DNA from 4 places in the Microtetraspora sp. AC03309 genome. Region 4 is predicted to be linked to each of the others. Evidence: predicted binding sites of a transcription regulator. Region 4 holds the regulator's gene; each other region holds the start of a gene.

Region 1 (4,642 bases), on a different contig from region 4:
GTTGATCTGAGCCTCGGTCGGGAAGGTGGGTGTGCCCTCGACCGCGGGGAGCTTGGCCACCACGGCGGCGTCGGCGGTGCCGTCGGCCTGCATCGCGGGCAGCAGGACCGCGCGGGCGTAGCCCTTGAGCCAGAGGTTCTGGCCCTCGGTGCTGTAGAGGAACTCCTGCCACAGGCGGGCGGTCGCGGGGTGCGGCGCGTCCTTGTTGATCGCCTGGGCGTAGAACTGGGCGTACTTGCCGTCGCTCGGGACGGCGACCTTCCACTCCACGCCCTTGGCCGCGAACTGGTCGGCGTACCCGGCGTTGAGGTAGTCCCAGTCGATGCTGATCGGCGTCTCGCCGTTCTGGACGGTCGCGGGGGTGGACTCGACGGGGTTGAAGTTGCCGGCGGCCTTGAGCTTCTTGAAGAACTCCAGCCCGGGCTGGATGTCGTCGAACGACCCGCCGTTGGCCAGGGACGCGGCGTAGACGCCGGCGAAGGCCGCGCCCGCCTTGGTCGGGTCGCCGTTCAGGGCGACCTTGCCCTTGTACTCCGGCTTGAGCAGGTCGGCGTACGTCTGCGGGCAGTTCGCCACCTTCTTGGCGTCGCAGCCGATCGACACGTAGCCGCCGTAGTCGTTGTACCAGGTGCCGTTCGGGTCCTTCTGCCCGTCGGGGATCTTGTCCCACGCCGCGACCTTGTACGGCGCGAACAGGCCCTCCTGCGAACCGCTGAGGGCGAAGGACTGGCCGAGGTCCAGCACGTCGGGGGCGCGGTCCTGGCCCTTGAGCGTCTTCACCGCGTTGATCTCGTCGGAACTGGAGCCGTCGGGGTTGTCGCTGGTGATCGTGATGCCGTACTTCTTCGAGAAGGCGTCGAGCAGCTCCCCGTAGTTCGCCCAGTCGCGGGGGAGCGCGATGACGTTGAGCTTGCCTTCCTTCTTGGCGGCTTCGGCCAGCTTGTCCAGCCCGCCGAAGTCGGCGGCAGAGGTGGCGGCCTTCGCGTCGGTCCCTCCGGAGCCGGCCGCGCTCTCGGTGGGTGCGGCGCCGCAGGCCGCGCTCAATGGGATGGCGATGGTCAGGGCGGCCACGAGGCCGGCGATGCGCGCAGACACGCTTTTGTCTCCCACTGTCGTACGTGGATCGAACGTAGGCGAACTCAATGCAACAAACCAGACCCAGTTAGCCCTGGGCAGATTGCGCTTTGGTGAACGGAAGGGCCCGGGACGGTGGCGCTTTGTGAACGGATCTCGGCGCGGTTCCGGCCCGAGTTGCGGTCGATCTTCTGAGAACATATGTTCGAAGTAGCACGTTGCGCCCGCCTTCCCCCGGGCGCCGACCATGGGGGGAAGATCCGTCTTGAGCAGACTTTATGGTGATCCGATCGAGGTGTGGATCCGGGACGACCGGCCCGCCCAGTTCGTCTGGCGTGACCGGCTCTACGCGATCCGCCAGGTGCAGGATCACTGGGTGGTGGCCCGCGAGTGGTGGAAGACCTCCGACACCGACCCGGGCGAGCGGCGGTTCTGGCGGGTCGAGGCCGGCGCGACCACCGGCGTCGGCACCTACGAGCTGCGCTTCGACACCGCGAGCGGCGGCTGGCTGCTGCTGAGGGCGTGGGACTGATGGGCTCCTTCGTCCACCTCCACGTGGCCTCCGCCTACTCCCTCCGGTACGGCACGGCGTTCCCGCCCGCCCTGGTCGCCCGCGCGGCCGCCCACGGCATGGACGCGCTCGCGCTGACCGACCGCGACGGCCTCTACGGCGCGATCAAGCACATCCGGGCGTGTCATGCCGAGGGCCTCGCCCCCATCGCCGGGGTAGACCTGGTCCTCGGCCCCAAGGAGCACTCCCGGGGCAAGGGCTCCCACGGCGGCGGCTCCCAGGGGGACGGTTCCCCGGGCAAGGACGAGTGGCGGATCGTCGTCCTGGCCCGCGCGGACGGCTGGGGCCACCTGTGCCGCCTCGTCACCGCCGCCCACCACGTGGGAGAGCGCGGCGAGCCGTATGTGACGCGCGAGATGGTGGCCGAGCACGCGTGCGGCCCCCCGGGCGACGCCCGGCTGACGGTGCTGCTCGGGCCCAGGTCCGATGTCGGGCACGCGGCGGCCGGACAGCGCGACGACGAGGCCAGGACGCTGCTGGCCGCCTGGCGCGCGGCGGTGCCCGACGTCGTGGTCGAGGTGACCGACCACTACGGCTACCGCGACGCGAACATCGCCGCCCGGATGATCGGCCTGGCCGACTCGGCGGGCGTCCCCGCCGTGCTGACCAACGCGGTGCGCCACCTCGACACCGCAGGCCACCAGGTGGGCAACGTGCTGGACGCCGCGCGCAGGCTCGCCCCGCTGCACGTCCGGCACCTGGAGCCCTCCACGCAGGCGTACCTCAAGAGCGGCGAGGAGATGGGCCCGGTGGCGGCCCGGGTCTGCGGCGGCGACCGGAACCGGATGGTCCGCCTCCTGGCGGAGACGCGTCACGTCGCGGAGAGGTGCGCGCTCGATCCGGTCGAGATCGTCCCGCTCCTGTCCGACCCGCCGGGCGCGCTGCACCTGCCGGAGATCGGCGGCGATCCGGTCCCGATGCTGCGGAACCGCTGCGACGACGGCCTGCGCCGCCGGGGAATGGAACGTTCGAAAGAGGCCAGGGACCGGCTCGCCGCCGAGCTGGACATCATCGAGAGGAAGCGGCTGTCCGGCTACTTCGTCGCGGTGGCCGGCATCACCGACATGATCCGCGACATGGGTGTGCGCTGCGCGATCCGCGGCTCCGGCGCGGGCAGCCTGGTCACCTACCTCACCGGCATCGGAGAGGTGAACCCGCTCGAACACGGCCTGCTGATGGAGCGCTTCCTGTCCGAGGGCCGCCACGGACTGCCGGACATCGACGTGGACGTCGAGTCCGCGCGCCGGCTCGACTGCTACCGCGCGATCCTCGGCCGGTACGGCGAGGCGCGGGTGGCCTGCGTCTCCATGATGGAGACCTACCGCGCCCGCAGCGCGATCAGGGAGGTCGGCGCGGCCATGGGGCTGCCCCCGCACGAGGTCGACGCCGTCGCCAAGGCGTTCCCGCACATCCGCGCCAAGCAGATCAGGGCCGCCCTGACCGACCTGCCCGAGCTGCGCGACAGCGGGCTGAACGACCGGTCGCTGGAGACGGTGTTCCGGCTGGCCGAGAAGCTCGACGGGCTGCCCCGGCACATCGCGCTGCACCCCTGCGGCGTGCTGGTCGGCAACGCCACGCTGCGCGACCGCACCCCGGTGGAGCGCAGCCTGCTCGACTTCCCGATGTCGCAGTTCGACAAGGACGACGTCGAGGAGGCGGGCCTGCTCAAGCTGGACGTGCTCGGCGTGCGCATGCAGTCCGCGATGGCCCACGCGCTCGATGAGATCGAGCGGGTCGACGACCTGCGGATCGAGCTGGACGGGGTTCCTCGCGACGACACCGACACCTACGACATGATCTGCTCCGGCCGCACGATCGGCTGCTTCCAGATCGAGTCGCCCGGCCAGCGGGAGCTGGTCGCCAAGCTGGAGCCCCGCACGATGCACGACCTGATCGTGGACATCTCGCTGTTCCGGCCGGGCCCGGTCAACTCCGACATGGTCACGCCGTACCTCGAGGCCAGGCACGGCTTCCGGCGGCCGTCGTACGCCCACGAGGAGCTGCGCGAGCCGCTGCGGGAGACCCACGGCGTGGTCGTCTTCCACGAGCAGGTCCTGAAGGTCATCGACGTCATGACCGGATGCGGGCTCTCCGAGGCCGAGAAGGCCCGCCGTGCCCTCGACACCCCGCAGGGCAGGGAGGCGGTCCGCGACTGGTTCGTGCCGCTGGCCGGGGAGCGGGGCTTCGATCCCGCCACGGTGGAGAAGGCGTGGAAGATCCTCGACGCGTTCGGCGCGTTCGGGTTCTGCAAGGCGCACGCCGCGGCGTTCGCGCTGCCCACCTACCAGTCGGCGTGGCTCAAGCGGCACCACGCGGCCGCCTTCTTCGCGGGCGTGCTCACCCACGAGCCCGGCATGTATCCCAGCCGCGTGATCCTCGACGAGGCCCGCCGGTGCGGCGTCGACATCCTGGCCCTGGACGTCAACCACTCCGGCAGGGACTGGCGGATCGAGAAGACCGGGGAGCCGCTGGCCCTCCGCGTCCGGCCCGGTGACCTGGAACCCGGCGGCGGACCCGCCACGGAACCCGACGGCGAACGGGACCCGGAGATCGGCAGGGGATACGGCCTGCGCGTGCCGTTCTCCGCGGTGCGCGGGGTCAGCGAGGCCGAGGTCGCCCGGATGGTCGCCGGCCAGCCGTACACCTCGATGGCCGACTTCTGGGAGCGGGCCCGCCCGTCACGGCCCGTCGCCGAGCGGATCGTGGAGGTCGGCGGCCTCGACGCCATGTACGGCCTGCGCCCCGGCGGCCCCCGGTGGCGGCCGGGCAGCTTGACCAGGAGGGACCTGATCGCCCAGGTCGGAGCGCTCGACCGGTCCTCGTCGGCCGGAGTGGCGGCCAGGCGGGACGCGACGGCCGTGCAGCTTCCGATGGGGTTCACCGAGCAGGTCATCCCCGGCGAGCTGCCGGAGATGACCGAGGCGGAGGTGGTCGAGGCGGAGCTCGCCGTCCTCGGCATGGACGTCAGCCGGCATGTGATCGGCTTCCACGAGGAAC
Region 2 (4,642 bases), on a different contig from region 4:
GGCGGCGGCGACCTGCTCGACCGTGACCCCGGGGTGGGTCGAGAGCAGGCGCATCGCACCGTCGGCCGTGCCGAAGTCGAACACGCCGAGGTCGGTCACCACGCGGCCCAGGCCGTGGAAGCGGGACGCCGCCGGGCCCAACTCGGCCGCGCGGTCGTATCCGACGCCGCTGACCATGTCCACCTTCGGCACGAACACCCGGGTCGAGTGCCTGGGGATCCAGTAGCTCGTCGGGTTGCAGATCGTGTTGCCGGGGGCGCCGCGCACCCCGAGCAGCTGGGACGTGGGCCGCTCCCACGCGCCGACGGCCGAGATGTTGCTGTTGCCGTACCTGTCGATCTGGGAGGCGCCCATCATGACGTGCCGCCGCCCGTTCTGCACCAGCCAGAGGTGGTCGCGGAACGGCATCCAGCCCTCGACCGGGCCGGCGGGCGCGCCGAACGGCACCGGCTCCGCGGTGAGCATCGCCCCGCCGTCGGTGGTCAGCAGCCCCGGCTCGAAGGTGAGCCGGGCCAGCCGGGCGCCCAGGATCGAGCAGGTGCCCATCGCCGCGGCCAGGATCTCGCCGTCGCCGCGCCACGCCTCGGCGCAGGCCACCACGCAGATCTCCGCACGGGTCGCGCTCATCGTGCCTTCCCCTCCTGCTCCTCGTGCCACCGCTGGACCGCCTCCTGGTAGGCCGTCTCGTCGCCGCTCAGGAATCGGTCGGCGAACGCCGTCCACGCCTCGGGGTCGGCGGCCGAGCTCGCGTAGTGCCGCTGGAACGCCTCATCCCGGGTGCGGTCGGGCCCGCAGTCGGTGAAGTGGCCGCCGTTCGGCGTCTCCACCACTCCCGCCGTGTGCATGCGGCTGACGAGCAGCGTCTGCGGCGGGCCGTCCAGCTTGCCGGGGTCCACCAGGCGCTCGCAGCTCACGTAGCAGCGGCCCGCCGCCTTGGCGAACAGGTCGTCCATGTACGGGTCGGGGCCGAGGTACTGGCCGTTGCCCCGCGTGTCGGCCCGGTCCATGTGCACCAGGGCCACGTCGAGCGCCAGCGCGGGCACCGCGAGGAGCTCCTCCTGGTCGTCGTACGGCGAGCGGACCGTGCGCAGGTCCGGGTTGACCCGTGTGACGTCCGAGCCGAGACCCGCCCTGGTGGGCAGGAACGGCAGCCGGTGCGCGGCGGCGAGCAGGCCGAACATGAACATGCCCTCGTCGTACTCGGCGAACTCGATCGTGCCGTTCTGCCTGGCCGCCCTGAAGTGGGGCTCCAGGGGGACGGAGTCGAGCGTCACGAACGGGGCGATCACCTTGCGGACCTTGCCCGCGGCGCACAGCAGGCCGACGTCGGCTCCGCCGTACGACACGATCGTCAGGTCGTCGAGCGACGAACGGTAGATCGCGCGGACCAGGGCCATCGGCTTGCGCCGGGAGCCCCACCCGCCGATGCCGATCGTCATGCCGCTCTCCAGCGACCCGACGATCTCCTCGATCGTCATGATCTTGGTGGTCATCTACGCCCCCTCGGAGACGAAGCTGTCGCGGTGCCGGTCGCCCGCGCCCATGAGGTTCAGCTCGAACGTGAAGCCCTGCTCGAAGCGGTAGCTGCGGTGGACGTCGACCGGGTCGATGCCGTTCAGCGACTCTTTGGCCCGGCGGATCACGTAGGGGTCCTTGTCGGCGATCTGGGCCGCGACCTCGAAGGCGGCGTCCCTGAGCCGATCGCGCGGCACCACCTCGAGCACCGATCCGAACGCGTGCAACTCGGCGGCCGTGACGTTGCGGCAGGTGTACACCATCGCGCGCATCAGATGCTGCGGGACCAGGCGGGCCAGGTGCGTGGCCGCGCCCAGCGCGCCGCGGTCGACCTCGGGCAGCCCGAAATAGGCGTCATCGGAGGCCACCACGACGTCGGCGTTGCCCACGAGGCCGATGCCGCCGCCGAGGCAGAAGCCGTGCACGGCCGCGATCACCGGCACCTCGCACTCGTACACCGCCGAGAACGCGGCGTAGCAGCCCCGGTTGGCGCCCACCAGCGCCTCGAACCCGGAGGTCGCCTGCATCTCCTTGATGTCCACCCCGGCGTTGAAGCCGCGCCCCTCGGCGCGGAGCACGACGACGCGGGTCTCCGGCTCACGCCCTGCCTGCCGTACGGCGTCGGCCAGGTCGAACCAGCCGCGCACGGTCAGCGCGTTGACCGGCGGCGCGTCGACGACCACCTCGGTGATGCCGTTGCCGTGGTTCCTGGTGGAGATTCCCATACGCTACCTTTCCACCAAACATTTGTTAGAAATGACGGTAGCAGAAGGTACCGTGCCTGGACACGGTCCGCCTTACCCGACCGCCGCCGCCGGCAAGGAGAGCTGAGAATGATCTGCAAGGACCGCGTCGTCATCGTGACCGGCGCCGGGCGTGGCCTCGGCCGCGCGCACGCCCTGGAGTTCGCCCGGCAGGGCGCCAAGGTCGTCGTCAACGACCTCGGCGTGAGCCTCTCCGGCGAGGGCGGCTCTGACGGGCCCGCCCAGCGGGTGGTCGAGGAGATCCGCGCGCTCGGCGGCGAGGCCGTCGCCGAGGGCTCCGACATCGCCACCGACGCCGGGGCGCAGCGGCTGGTGGCCACGGCGCTGGAGACCTTCGGCCGGCTCGACGTGCTGGTCAACAACGCCGGCTTCCTGCGCGACCGCATGCTGGTGAACCTGTCCGAGGAGGAGTGGGACGCCGTGATGCGCGTCCACCTCAAGGGCCACTTCCTGCCGCTGAAGCACGCCGGGCTGCACTGGCGGGCGGAGTCCAAGGCGGGCCGGCAGCCCGACGCCCGTGTGATCAACACCTCGTCCGGCGCGGGCCTGCTCGGCAGCGTGGGCCAGGGCAACTACTCGGCCGCCAAGGCGGGCATCGTGGGCCTCACCCTGGTCGCGTCCGCCGAACTCGGCCGGTACGGCGTGACCGTCAACGCCATCGCTCCGGCGGCCCGTACGCGGATGACCGAGCAGGTCTTCGCGGCCACGATGGCCGCGCCGGAGGAGGGCGCCTTCGACGCGATGGCGCCGGAGAACGTCTCACCGCTCGTGGCCTGGCTCGGCTCCGCCGAGTCGAAGGACGTCACCGGCCGCGTCTTCGAGGTCGAGGGCGGCCGCATCTGCGTGATGGAGGGCTTCCGCCACGGTCCGTCCACCGACAGGGGCGCCCGCTGGGACGCCGCCGAGCTGGGCCCGGAGATCGGCGGCCTGCTGAAGGAGGCCGCCAGGCCCGAGCCCGTCTACGGCGCCTGACGGCCGGGCCGCACCTTCGCGCGGCGGCCCGGGCGGGCGCGCCACAGGCTCGCCGCGCCCAGGGCCGCGGCGATGCACGCGATCGGGACCGCGGGCAGCATGTAGCGGTGGTCGAAGTCGAGCGCGGCGATCGGCCCGACGAACAGGAACATCGCCGCGGCCCATGGCAGCAGCGCCGGACGCCGCCGCCCGATCGCGCCGAGGCCGCCGAGCAGCAGGACCAGGGCGAACAGCGGGCCGTGCAGCGCGTTCGGGTAGCGGTACGCCGCGAAGAACGCGTCGTAGGGCGCGACGGACGCCATCCCGCGGATGGCGGGGTCGTACTCCACGCGGACCTGGCGGATGAGCGGGAACGAGGGCAGCGGCCACGAGCCGACCGGAAGCGACAACGCCGGGACGACCCGCTTCGGGTGGCTCACGGGCGTCCACGCGAAGGCGAGCGACGCGTCGGAGACGACCTCGCGCAGGTAGTCGAGCGGCTGGGCGGCGATGGCGCGCAGCGCGAACGACCTGGCCAGGTCATTGTGGGAGAAGCGGTCGCCCGGCAGCCGGTTGAGCGAGGCGTCCGCGGCCCACACGTACTCCCCGGCGGCGTCGACGACGGTGCCGTTCGGGCAGAGCCGCGCCTCGTCGGCCGGCGGCCTGATCTTCGAGCAGTCGGCGAAGGTCATGGTGCGCGCCCACAGCGCCACGCCGTCCGAGCCGCTGAGCGCGAAGCGCCCGTGGTGCTGCTGATACCAACCCGCGTAGGCGACGAGCGGCAGCGTCCCCGCGATGGCCAGCGCGACCACGTGCCGCCAGCCGACCCGCCGCAGGACCAGGTAGAGCACGAACAGGGCGAGCAGCGGCGCCGCGGCCGTCCGGGTGAGCCCGGCCACCGCCAGCAGCACCCCGGCCACGGCGGCGGACCGCACCGAGGGCTTCGCCCGCCACATGAGGACCGTCAGCGCGGCGATGACGAGGAACGTGACCTGGGTGTCGGAGAGGACCGCGTGTTCGAGCCGCAGGAACGACGGGTCGAACAGCACGGGCAGCACGGCCAGCGTCGCGCCCCACGCGGGCAGCGAACGGCGGCGCAGCAGGAGATAGATCATCAGGCCCATGCCGAGCCCCATGACGTGCTGCACGCCGACCACCAGCTCGACGCTGTGGAACGGCCGGAGCAGCCGCAGGAAGAACGCGTAGCCGGCGGGATGGAACGCGCCGCCGGGCTTCAGGTGAACGGCCGTGTCCAGGTACGTGAACGAGTCGTACCAGTAGAGCTGGGCGGTGGTGTAGCCGAGCATGACGACGGCACGCAGCGCCGCCGCCAGGCTGATCACGACGGCGAAGAGGCCGTGTCCCGAGCTGAGCGCCCGGCGCGTGCGGTGACGCGCGCCGCCGCCCGCCGT
Region 3 (4,642 bases), on a different contig from region 4:
TCACCATGCGGGGTGCGCCGGGAACGTCACGCTGAGCCTCCGCCGGCCTTCCTCCCCCGCGCCTCCCCCGCCTCTTCCGCCTTCCCGGCGGGCTGGGGGCTTACGGGGGCTTCGGGACGTCAGGGGGCCTGAGGCGGCTCAAGCGGGGAACGCGGCGGCGGCGTCATTGTGCAGTGCCATGATCAGCAACGTTGTGATCAAGGTGGCGATCAGCAACCAACTGACGATGATGATGACCGTGGAGCGCTGCGGCATGCTCCGCCGCCGCTCGCGATCATCGCGTCGTCTTCCCCGCCGACGACGCTCGACACGCTCATTGAACGATTCGAGACGGGCGGCGAGCCGCGGGTCCTCATCGGTGAGGTGCTGTTCGATCAACGCCAGCATCCGCTCTTCGTCCTGCGACCAGGCCATATGGCGCACCTCCCCGGAACGCAAGGTGTGTGCCGACGTTCTGCCCAACGATGAAGATCGTTAGCCGTTTCCTGGGCGGGTATTTAAGATCTGTTTAGCGGGCCGCTCGCAGCCGAACGTTGTCGTTGGCTGTATAAGGTCGCCGAGGTCAGAACCGAAGTGTTCCGTTGCCTCTCTATGGTCACCGTTGGTTGTGTGAAGTCCTGTTGGTGCACTCATGTTCCCCACACACCTCTTGCGCACAGGCGCGGAGAAGGCCCCCTTCGCAGCTCCGCCGCGCTGTGCCGATCTCGATCCCGGGTCCGCGAGACCTTGGAACACAAGAGGCGCATTCGGGTCGAGGGGCCCGGCTCCAGCCTGAGCGACGGATCGTCCTGAGACTCACTGGCCGTCGCGCGACTGGTGGCCGCGCCCCATCCGACCGCGCTCCCAACGCCCGCGCTAGTGACGACGGTGCCGCTGCTCCCAGCGCTCGCGTTCGCGCTCGGCGCGACGGCGTGCCCGCGCCCGCTCCCGCTCCCGCCGCTCTCCGATTTCACCGCCGTGCAGGTAGTGCTCGCGTTCGAGCCGTGCACGATGGCGAGCGCGCTCGCGCTTCGTTTCGACGAGACCGCGCTCACGCTCGCGCCTCCCCTCGCTGCAGGTGATCCGGACCGCCTGTCCGTTCTCCGTGCAGTACATGCAGCCCTTCCGCCACCAGCAGTCTCCATCCGTGGCGGTCGAGGTGGGGCATGCGGCCCGAGTCGCGACGGCGGCGTTCGCCGACGGGGCGGAGAGGAGAGCGGGAGTGACGAGGGCGGAGGCCAGCAGCGCGCCGGTGGCCAGTGCGTATCTGAGCATGGGAATCACTCCGTGCGTGACGGTTCCCCGCGCCTGCTCGGTGGCGGGACCGGATCTCGTGGTGTCGGGTCCGCGGAGCGACGCGGCGGGGCCGCGAGCTGAGGTGCGGACGGACGGAGCGTCGAATCGGTCTCCCGGGATGACGCCGAAACGGCGTGTCGACCTACCCCAACGGTAGGGACGCCCACCGCCGGTGGTCACCCGTAAGCGGCAAAGGGCCCGGTCGGGGCGGATTACCGTTTGTTCGGATCGACTTCTCCGTGGACCGACACTTCGCGGAACTCCGGGTGCCCGACGCCCGCGTTCGCGCCACCAGCCCGCCATGCCCCGACGGCTCGTCGTCCCACGACCCTGCGGAGCCGAGTTGCGGACCGTCTCGAATTCTTGTTCTAATTAACCTATGCGCTGGGACAATCTGCGGCTGGACGACTCGGGCCAGGGCGATCCGGTCACCCCGTTGTTCGCCCGCGGCGCGGTGACCAGGACGTTCGACACCCCCGAGTTCAGGGGCATCACGTTCTACGAGATCCACGCCCGGTCGATCATCAACCGGGTGCCAGGGGCGAGCCACGTTCCGTTCGAGTGGACGGTCAACCCCTATCGGGGGTGCAGCCACGCCTGCGTCTACTGCTTCGCGCGGCGCTCGCACGAATATCTCGATCTGGATTCCGGGCGGGATTTCGACTCGAAGATCGTGGTGAAGGTCAACGCGCCCGATCTCGTCCGCAAGGAGCTGGCCGCCCCGAAATGGCGGGGCGCGGCGATCGCGATGGGGACGAACGTCGACTGCTACCAGCGGGCCGAGGGGCGATATGAGCTGATGCCCGGCATCATCGCGGCGCTCAGGGATGCCGCGAACCCCTTCTCGATCCTCACCAAGGGTTCGCTGATCCTGCGCGACCTCGACCTGCTGGCCGAGGCCGCCGAGGTCACCGACGTGAGCACCGCCGTGTCGGTCGGCTTCATCGACAAGGACGTCTGGCGCGCGGTGGAGCCGGGGACGCCCGCCCCGCGCAAGCGGCTGGACGTCTGCGCCACGCTCAACCAGCGCGGCGTCCGCTGTGGCGTGCTGATGGCTCCGATCCTCCCCTACCTCACCGACTCCCCGCAGGCGCTGGACGCGACCGTGCGGGAGATCGCGGAAGCGGGCGCCACGCACATCGCGCCGATCGTGCTGCACCTGCGGCCCGGCGCCCGCGAGTGGTTCCTCGCCTGGCTGTCCCGCGAGCACCCGCGCCTCGTCCCCCGCTACCTGGAGCTGTACGGCAGGGGCGCCTACGCTCCGAAGGCGTACCAGGAGCGGATCGGCCGCGAGGTGGGCGAGCTGGCCCGGCGCCATGGCGTCGGACGGTCGGCGAGCCGCGCGGTGCGCGCCGTCCGGGAACGCCCGCGACCCGCCGCCCCGGAGCAGCTCACCCTCATGTGAGGTCACCGCCCGCCGCATGCCACCATCAGCGTGGATCTCATCCATGATCTCAACCGTCGCCGGAGTACTGGTTCGCCGACTGATCTGAAGAGCGGCCGGTCTAGAGTGCGGCACAGGGAGGCGCGGGCATGGACGATCTGGTGCGGGCGCACACGCGGCTCACGGCCGTGCCGTACGTCCCGGAGATCCGGCTGCACCTGGCGCCTGCGGAGGCACAGGACGAGGTGTTCGGGCTCTGGGAACGGACCGGCGGGTTGCCGTACTGGGCCTACGCGTGGGCGGGTGGGCAGGCGCTGGCCCGGCACGTGCTCGACCGCCCCGAGCTGGTCAGAGGCCGGACCGTGCTCGATCTGGCCTCGGGATCCGGCCTGGTCGCCATCGCCGCCGCCATGGCGGGCGCCGCCCACGTGATCGCCAATGACATCGATCCGCACGCCGTGGCCGCCATCGCACTCAACGCCCGGGCCAACGGCACCGCCGTCACGGTCCGCCCGGGCGACATCCTCTCCACGACACCCGGGGAGGACGTCGTGCTGGTGGGCGACGCCTTCTACGACGCGGCGCTCACCGGGCGCGTCATGCCGTTCCTTCTCCGTACACGATCAGCGGACGCGGCGGCGGGGCGGACCGTCCTGGCGGGCGATCCCGAGCGCGCCTGCTCCTACCTGCCGCGCGACCGGTTCACGCCGGCGAGCGTCCACCTGGTTCCCGCAGTGTTGGAGGACGTTCCGTACAAGCGCACGACGGTGTGGAGCCTCCGTGACCATATTGTGATGTAGTTCACATCAACCTTTCAGGCATGCCGCTTCGTCCTAGGAAATAGGGATAAAAACCGAAATCGGACGGGGAAGCATTTTGTCGTTTACGGGGATTCTGCGGCGTTCGGCGGTCAAAATACGAGAGGCGCGTGATAGTAGCCGCGCACGGCACGCCGAGCCACGAAACGTACACGAGGTACGCATTCTCCTGTTGCACGCGAACGGGATGGGCGGAACGATCCGGACGGTGTTCAACCTCGCCGGATATCTCGCCCGGGAACACGACGTCGAAATCGTGAGCGTGGTCCGGGAGCGTGAGGAGCCGTTCTTCCCGGTCCCGCCAGGCGTCCGCATCCGCTACCTGGACGACCGCCTTCCCCGCAGGAAGGGGCTGCTGTCCCGCTTCCCCAGCAGGTTGATCCCGAAGGAGGAGGCGGCCCACCACTGGTTCACGCTGCGTACCGATCTCAAGCTCATCCGGTACATCCGCGGGCGGCGGCGCGGCGTCCTCATCGGAACCAGACCCGGCCTGAACCTGATCATGTCCCTGGTCGCGCCTCCGGAGATCATCACGATCGCTCAGGAGCACGGCAACCTGGGCGGTCACGGCCCTGAGCTGCGCAAGCAGATCAGCCGCCGCTACGGCAGGCTCGACGCCGTGGTCACCCTGACGCGGTCCGACCTCCAGGCGTACGAGCGGGCACTCAAGACCCGGCCGCGCCTGCTCGCGCAGATGCCCAACGCGGTGACCAGGTTGAAGGGCGGCCTCTCCCCTCTGACCGCGAAGACCGTCGTCGCCGTCGGCCGTCTCACCTACGGAAAGGGCTACGACCTGCTGATCCGGGCGTGGGCGCATGTGGCGGCCCGGCATCCCGACTGGACGCTGCGCATCTTCGGCGACGGCCCCCGCCGCGAGAAGCTGCAGGCGGCGATCGACAAGCGGGAGCTGACCGGAAAGGTGCTGCTCATGGGGTCGGTCGACGACGTCGGCAGCGAACTCGCCCAGGCCTCGATGTACGTGCTCAGCTCGCGCCGTGAGGGCATGCCCATGGTCATCCTGGAAGCGATGAGCAAGGGCCTGCCCGTCGTGAGCTACGACTGCCCGACCGGCCCCGCCGAGCTGATCACCCACGATCACGACGGACTGCTGGTCAAGCCGGAGAAGATCCACGCGATGGCCGACGCGATCTGCCTGCTCATCGAG
Region 4 (4,642 bases):
GCGCCTTGGTGTCGATGAACTCCTCGATGTCGGGGTGATCGACGTCCAGGACGACCATCTTGGCCGCCCGGCGGGTCGCGCCGCCGGACTTGATCGTGCCCGCGGAGGCGTCGGCGCCGCGCATGAACGACACCGGGCCGCTGGCCGTGCCGCCGCTGGAGAGCAGTTCCTTGCTGGAGCGGATGCGGGAGAGGTTGATCCCCGAACCGGAACCACCCTTGAAGATGACGCCCTCTTCCTTGTACCACTCAAGGATGGACTCCATCTGGTCGTCCACGGCCAGGATGAAGCACGCGCTCACCTGCTGCGGCGAGGCCGTCCCCACGTTGAACCACACCGGCGAGTTGAAGCTGAAGACCTGGTTGATCAGGGCGTGCTTGAGTTCGTGGTCGAAGATCTCGGCGTCCTCGTCGCCGGCGAAGTAGCCGTTCTCGATCCCGGTCCTGGTGTAGACGTCCACGACCCGGTCGACGAGCTGCCGCAGGCTCGACTCGCGCTGGGGCGTGCCGACGGCGCCGCGGAAGTACTTGCTGGTGACGATGTTGGCGGCGTTGACCGACCAGAACTCGGGGAACTCCACTCCGCGCTGCTCGAAGTTGATCGAGCCGTCGCGCCAGTTCGTCATGACGACGTCGCGGCGCTCCCAGGTCACCGCGTCGTACGGGTGGACCCCCGGGGTGGTGAAGACGCGCTTCATCTTGAGCCCCTTACGCGCCGGCCGCTTGCCACCCCGTCCCCCGGTGCCCGTCTCGGTGCCGTTCACGATCTCTGTCATGAATTCCCCCTCCCGGGGCCCGGTGGAGCCCCTCGCATCCGATCACGTGTCTGTTTAACCACCGTGCGTGACGGGCGTCCGCGTCGGCCGTCCCGCCAACTCCCGCCGCTACTGCTGGACGGCGGTGCGCGTGGCTCTGAGCTGCTCGATCTCGGCCTCGAAGTCGGCCAGCGTCTCGAACCCCCGATAGACGGAGGCGAAGCGCAGGTAGGCGACCTCGTCCAGCTCGCGCAGCGGCCCCAGGATGGCCAGGCCCACCTCGTGCGAGGCGATCTCGGCGCATCCGGTGGCCCTGATGCTCTCCTCCACGAGCTGCCCGAGCTGGGCGAGCGAATCCTCGCCGACCGGGCGTCCCTGGCAGGCCCGCCGCACACCGGCGACGACCTTGTCACGCGAGAACGGCTCGGTCACTCCGCTGCGCTTGCTGACCATGAGCAGAACGGTTTCCTGGGTGGTGAACCTGCGCCCGCATTCCGAGCAGGTTCGCCGGCGGCGAATCGCGGCCCCGTCCTCGGTAGAGCGGCTGTCGACGACCCGCGTGTCCGGGTGACGACAAAACGGGCAGTGCACGTCATCGCCTCCCTGGAAACGCTTGCGCCCACCTCACGAAATCGTCGTGAAGCGGTCACGGAAACACAAGCTGTGGTGAAGTACATCGCTGTAACTACTAGATGTTGTGGTCCAACCGTAGAAGTGCCCGACCTTGAACGCAAGTCGGCCGCGAAGGCTCGGGCGAAGTCGCTGTTCAACCTGGGGAATCACCTGAACCCCGGGCGTGTCGCAGGCCCCGATGGCATCGCGCGGGCACATTACAAGAAGATCGGCGAAATCTCGGCAATATCGAACACGATGTCGATCGAACTCCCGTACGATGTTGCTACATCCACACAGGTGGCGGTATTCACATCGAATCGAACAATTGTTTGATGATGATCTTTGATCGAGGTACCGTCGCTCTGTGCGACATGAAGAACACGGATTGGGAGGTGGTTTGGTGAGCGGGCAGGAAGAGAGTGTCAGCGACCTTGCGGTGCGCAGGCGTGACTCCCTTGGTCTCACCCCCAGGCAGCGCAAGATCCTCGAGGTCATCCGCGACTCCGTGCAGCAGCGCGGATATCCGCCCTCGATGCGCGAGATCGGTGAGGCGGTCCAGCTGACCAGCACCTCCAGCGTGTCGCATCAGCTCACGGCGTTGCAGCGTAAGGGGTACCTGCGCCGCGACCCGCACCGCCCCCGGGCGCTCGAGGTCCGCTTGCCCGGCGAGCCGGTGCTGTGGGTCGACCCGGACGCCGCGGAGGTGGAGCCCGGCTTCAGCCGCCCGACCGCCGCGTACGTGCCGCTGGTCGGCCGCATCGCCGCCGGAGGCCCGATCCTGGCCGAGCAGAGCATCGAGGACGTCTTCGCGTTGCCGAAGCAGCTGGTCGGTGAGGGAACGCTGTTCCTCCTCCAGGTCAGCGGTGACTCGATGATCGACGCCGCCATCGCCGACGGCGACTGGGTCGTGGTGCGCCAGCAGCCGGTCGCCGACAACGGCGACGTCGTGGCCGCCATGATCGACGGCGAGGCCACGGTGAAGACCTTCAAGCGCAAGGACGGGCATGTGTGGCTGGTGCCGCACAACGCCAACTACGAGCCGATCCCTGGCGACGAGGCGACCGTCCTGGGCAAGGTCACCGCGGTCCTGCGCAAGCTCTAGGTCCCCGGCCCGCCGAGCGGGCCGACCATCCGGACCGCGCATCCTGCGTCGCTCCGCGGTGACCTCTGTCACCGCGGAGCGGTCACGGAGCAATCAGGGTGATTGCCGCAAATAGGCTTGCTCTGTGACGCGCAACCTTGACCAGCTCAGCCTGGAGGCCGCCTCCCTCCGCGACGGGCTCAAGTGGTCGCAGACCTCGCCCGGCGTGATCCCCTCCTGGGTCGCCGACATGGACTTCCCCGTGCCGCAGGCGGTGCGCGAGGCGGTGGCGCGCCGCGCCGAGACCGACCTCGGCTATCCCTCGTGGCTGGACGAGCCCTCCGTCGGTCCCCTCGCCGAGGCGTTCGCCGAGCGTATGGAGACCCGGTACGGCTTCCGCCCCGATCCCGGCCACGTCCGGTCCTACAGCGACGTCAACCAGGCCCTCCAGGTGTTGCTGCACCTGACGACCCGGCCGGGTGACACCGTCGCCCTGCACACTCCGGCCTACCACCCGTTCCTGGGCACCATCGCCGAGATGGGACGGCGGCTGCTGTCCATCCCGATGCTGCCGGACGGCGACGGCTGGCGGTTCGAGGTGCCGGACGAGCCGGCCGCCGTGCTGCTGCTGGTCAACCCGCACAACCCCACCGGCCGGGTGTTCACCTCCGAGGAGTTGGGCGCGCTCGCCGAGTACGCCGAACGGCACGACACCCTGGTCCTCTCCGACGAGATCCACGCCGACCTGACGTACGGGCCGCAGTCACACATCCCGTTCGGCACGCTGTTGCCCGCCCGCACGGTCACGCTCACCTCCGCGACGAAGGCGTTCAACATGGGCGGCATCCGCTGCTCCGTCGCGCATCTCGGCGCACCGGCCGTACGCGACGCGGTGAACCGGCAGCCCGCACACATCTACGGCGCGCCCAACCTGCTCGGCGTGGAGGCGACCGTGGCCGCCTGGCGGCACGGCGACGCCTGGCTGGCCGAGGTCCTCGCCATCCTGGACCGCAACCGCCGGCTCATCGCCGAGCGGCTGCCGTCCCGAGTGGGCTACCGGATCCCCCAGGCCACCTACCTGGGGTGGCTCGACCTCGGCTTCCTGGATGAGGACCCCGCCGCCTATCTGGAGCGGGAGGCGCGGGTCAGGCTCAATCCCGGCCCGTTGTTCGGGCCGGGCGGCGAGGGTTACGCGCGGATCAACTTCGGTACCTCGGAGCCGATCCTGGAAGAGATCCTGACCCGGATCTCCACCGCGCTGTCCTGAGCCGCTGTCCTGAGCCGCTGTCCTGAGCCGGTTTTCTGGGCGTTGTCCTGAGCCTCCGTCCTGAGCCGCTGTCCCCGAACCGGTCTTCCGATCCGGTCTTCTGGGCCGCTGTCCTGACGGAGCCGCCGCCCGGTGCGGATCGGGCGGCGGCTCGGGTCAGGCGGTGCTACCAGCCGGACCGGGTACGGCTCAGGCGGCGGCGCAGGTGACCGAGGCCGGGGTTCCGTTGGTCCCGGACCAGGACGCCTGGAAGCCGAACGTCGTCGAGGCGTTCACCGCCAGGCCGCCGTTCCAGCTCAGGTTGGTCACCGTGACCGCGGATCCGCTGGCGGACAGTGTGCCGTTCCAGAGCTGGCTGATCGTCTGTCCGTTGGGGAAGGTCCACGTCACGGTCCAGCCCGACGTCGCCGTCGTGCCGGTGTTCTTGACGGCGACCTCGCCCTGGAAGCCGCCCGCCCACGAGTTGGTCACCGTGTAGGTCGCCGTACACGCCTTGCCCGCGTACGGGGACGCGGAAGGCGAGGCGGACGGGGACGCGGAGGGTGATGCCGAAGGCGAGGCGGACGGGGACGCGGAGGGTGATGCCGAAGGCGAGGCGGACGGCGATGCCGAAGGCGACGCCGACGGGGACGGGGAGGACGTGCCGCCCACCGGCGGGATCAGATACGGCTGCAGGATGCTCTGCTTGGCCTGGTCCACTGTGGTCCAGTCGTCCTTGAGGATGCCGCCCGTGTCGCCGGAGTTCGGGTTCCACGACCAGTACGTGAACGACATGCCGTTGACGCCCGTCCCCAGGTACTTCATCAGCTCCTGAAGCCAGATCTTGTCGACGTTGGCGGCCAGGGTGGTGCCGAACTCACCCACCATGATCGGGGCGATGTTCTGCTTGTACAGGTATCCCCAGTACCGGTCCCAGATGGCGGGC

What was found. Region 4 encodes LexA, which represses DNA repair genes until DNA is damaged. Its sites were predicted from a motif close to TCGAACANNTGTTCGA; they were not measured.
Region 1: the regulator LexA is predicted to act here: its motif matches at 1,268-1,283, upstream of IMZ11_RS19960 (DUF6504 family protein).
Region 2: the regulator LexA is predicted to act here: its motif matches at 2,255-2,270, upstream of IMZ11_RS32435 (enoyl-CoA hydratase family protein).
Region 3: the regulator LexA is predicted to act here: its motif matches at 1,631-1,646, upstream of IMZ11_RS38920 (Rv2578c family radical SAM protein).

The regions. Positions count from the first base shown of each region.
Region 1 covers NZ_JADDIL010000031.1:88,904-93,545, reverse strand. Annotated here, with positions in the region: gene IMZ11_RS19965 (ABC transporter substrate-binding protein) at 1-1,095, opposite strand, end outside; gene IMZ11_RS19960 (DUF6504 family protein) at 1,340-1,606, shown strand; gene IMZ11_RS19955 (DNA polymerase III subunit alpha) at 1,606-4,642, shown strand, end outside.
Region 2 covers NZ_JADDIL010000070.1:10,043-14,684, forward strand. Annotated here, with positions in the region: gene IMZ11_RS32425 (CoA-transferase subunit beta) at 1-627, opposite strand, end outside; gene IMZ11_RS32430 (CoA transferase subunit A) at 624-1,493, opposite strand; gene IMZ11_RS32435 (enoyl-CoA hydratase family protein) at 1,494-2,240, opposite strand; gene IMZ11_RS32440 (SDR family oxidoreductase) at 2,349-3,251, shown strand; gene IMZ11_RS32445 (glycosyltransferase family 39 protein) at 3,239-4,642, opposite strand, start outside.
Region 3 covers NZ_JADDIL010000110.1:753-5,394, forward strand. Annotated here, with positions in the region: partial or broken gene IMZ11_RS38905 (serine/threonine protein kinase) at 1-35, shown strand, start outside; gene IMZ11_RS38910 (DUF3040 domain-containing protein) at 139-414, opposite strand; gene IMZ11_RS38915 (hypothetical protein) at 856-1,254, opposite strand; gene IMZ11_RS38920 (Rv2578c family radical SAM protein) at 1,655-2,680, shown strand; gene IMZ11_RS38925 (methyltransferase) at 2,809-3,459, shown strand; gene IMZ11_RS38930 (glycosyltransferase family 4 protein) at 3,665-4,642, shown strand, end outside.
Region 4 covers NZ_JADDIL010000032.1:73,419-78,060, reverse strand. Annotated here, with positions in the region: gene IMZ11_RS20365 (vitamin B12-dependent ribonucleotide reductase) at 1-775, opposite strand, end outside; gene nrdR (transcriptional regulator NrdR) at 884-1,345, opposite strand; gene IMZ11_RS20355 (hypothetical protein) at 1,340-1,702, shown strand; gene lexA (transcriptional repressor LexA) at 1,770-2,471, shown strand; gene IMZ11_RS20345 (MalY/PatB family protein) at 2,596-3,717, shown strand; gene IMZ11_RS46755 (cellulose binding domain-containing protein) at 3,907-4,368, opposite strand; partial or broken gene IMZ11_RS46750 (hypothetical protein) at 4,280-4,531, shown strand; partial or broken gene IMZ11_RS46745 (glycoside hydrolase family 5 protein) at 4,468-4,642, opposite strand, start outside.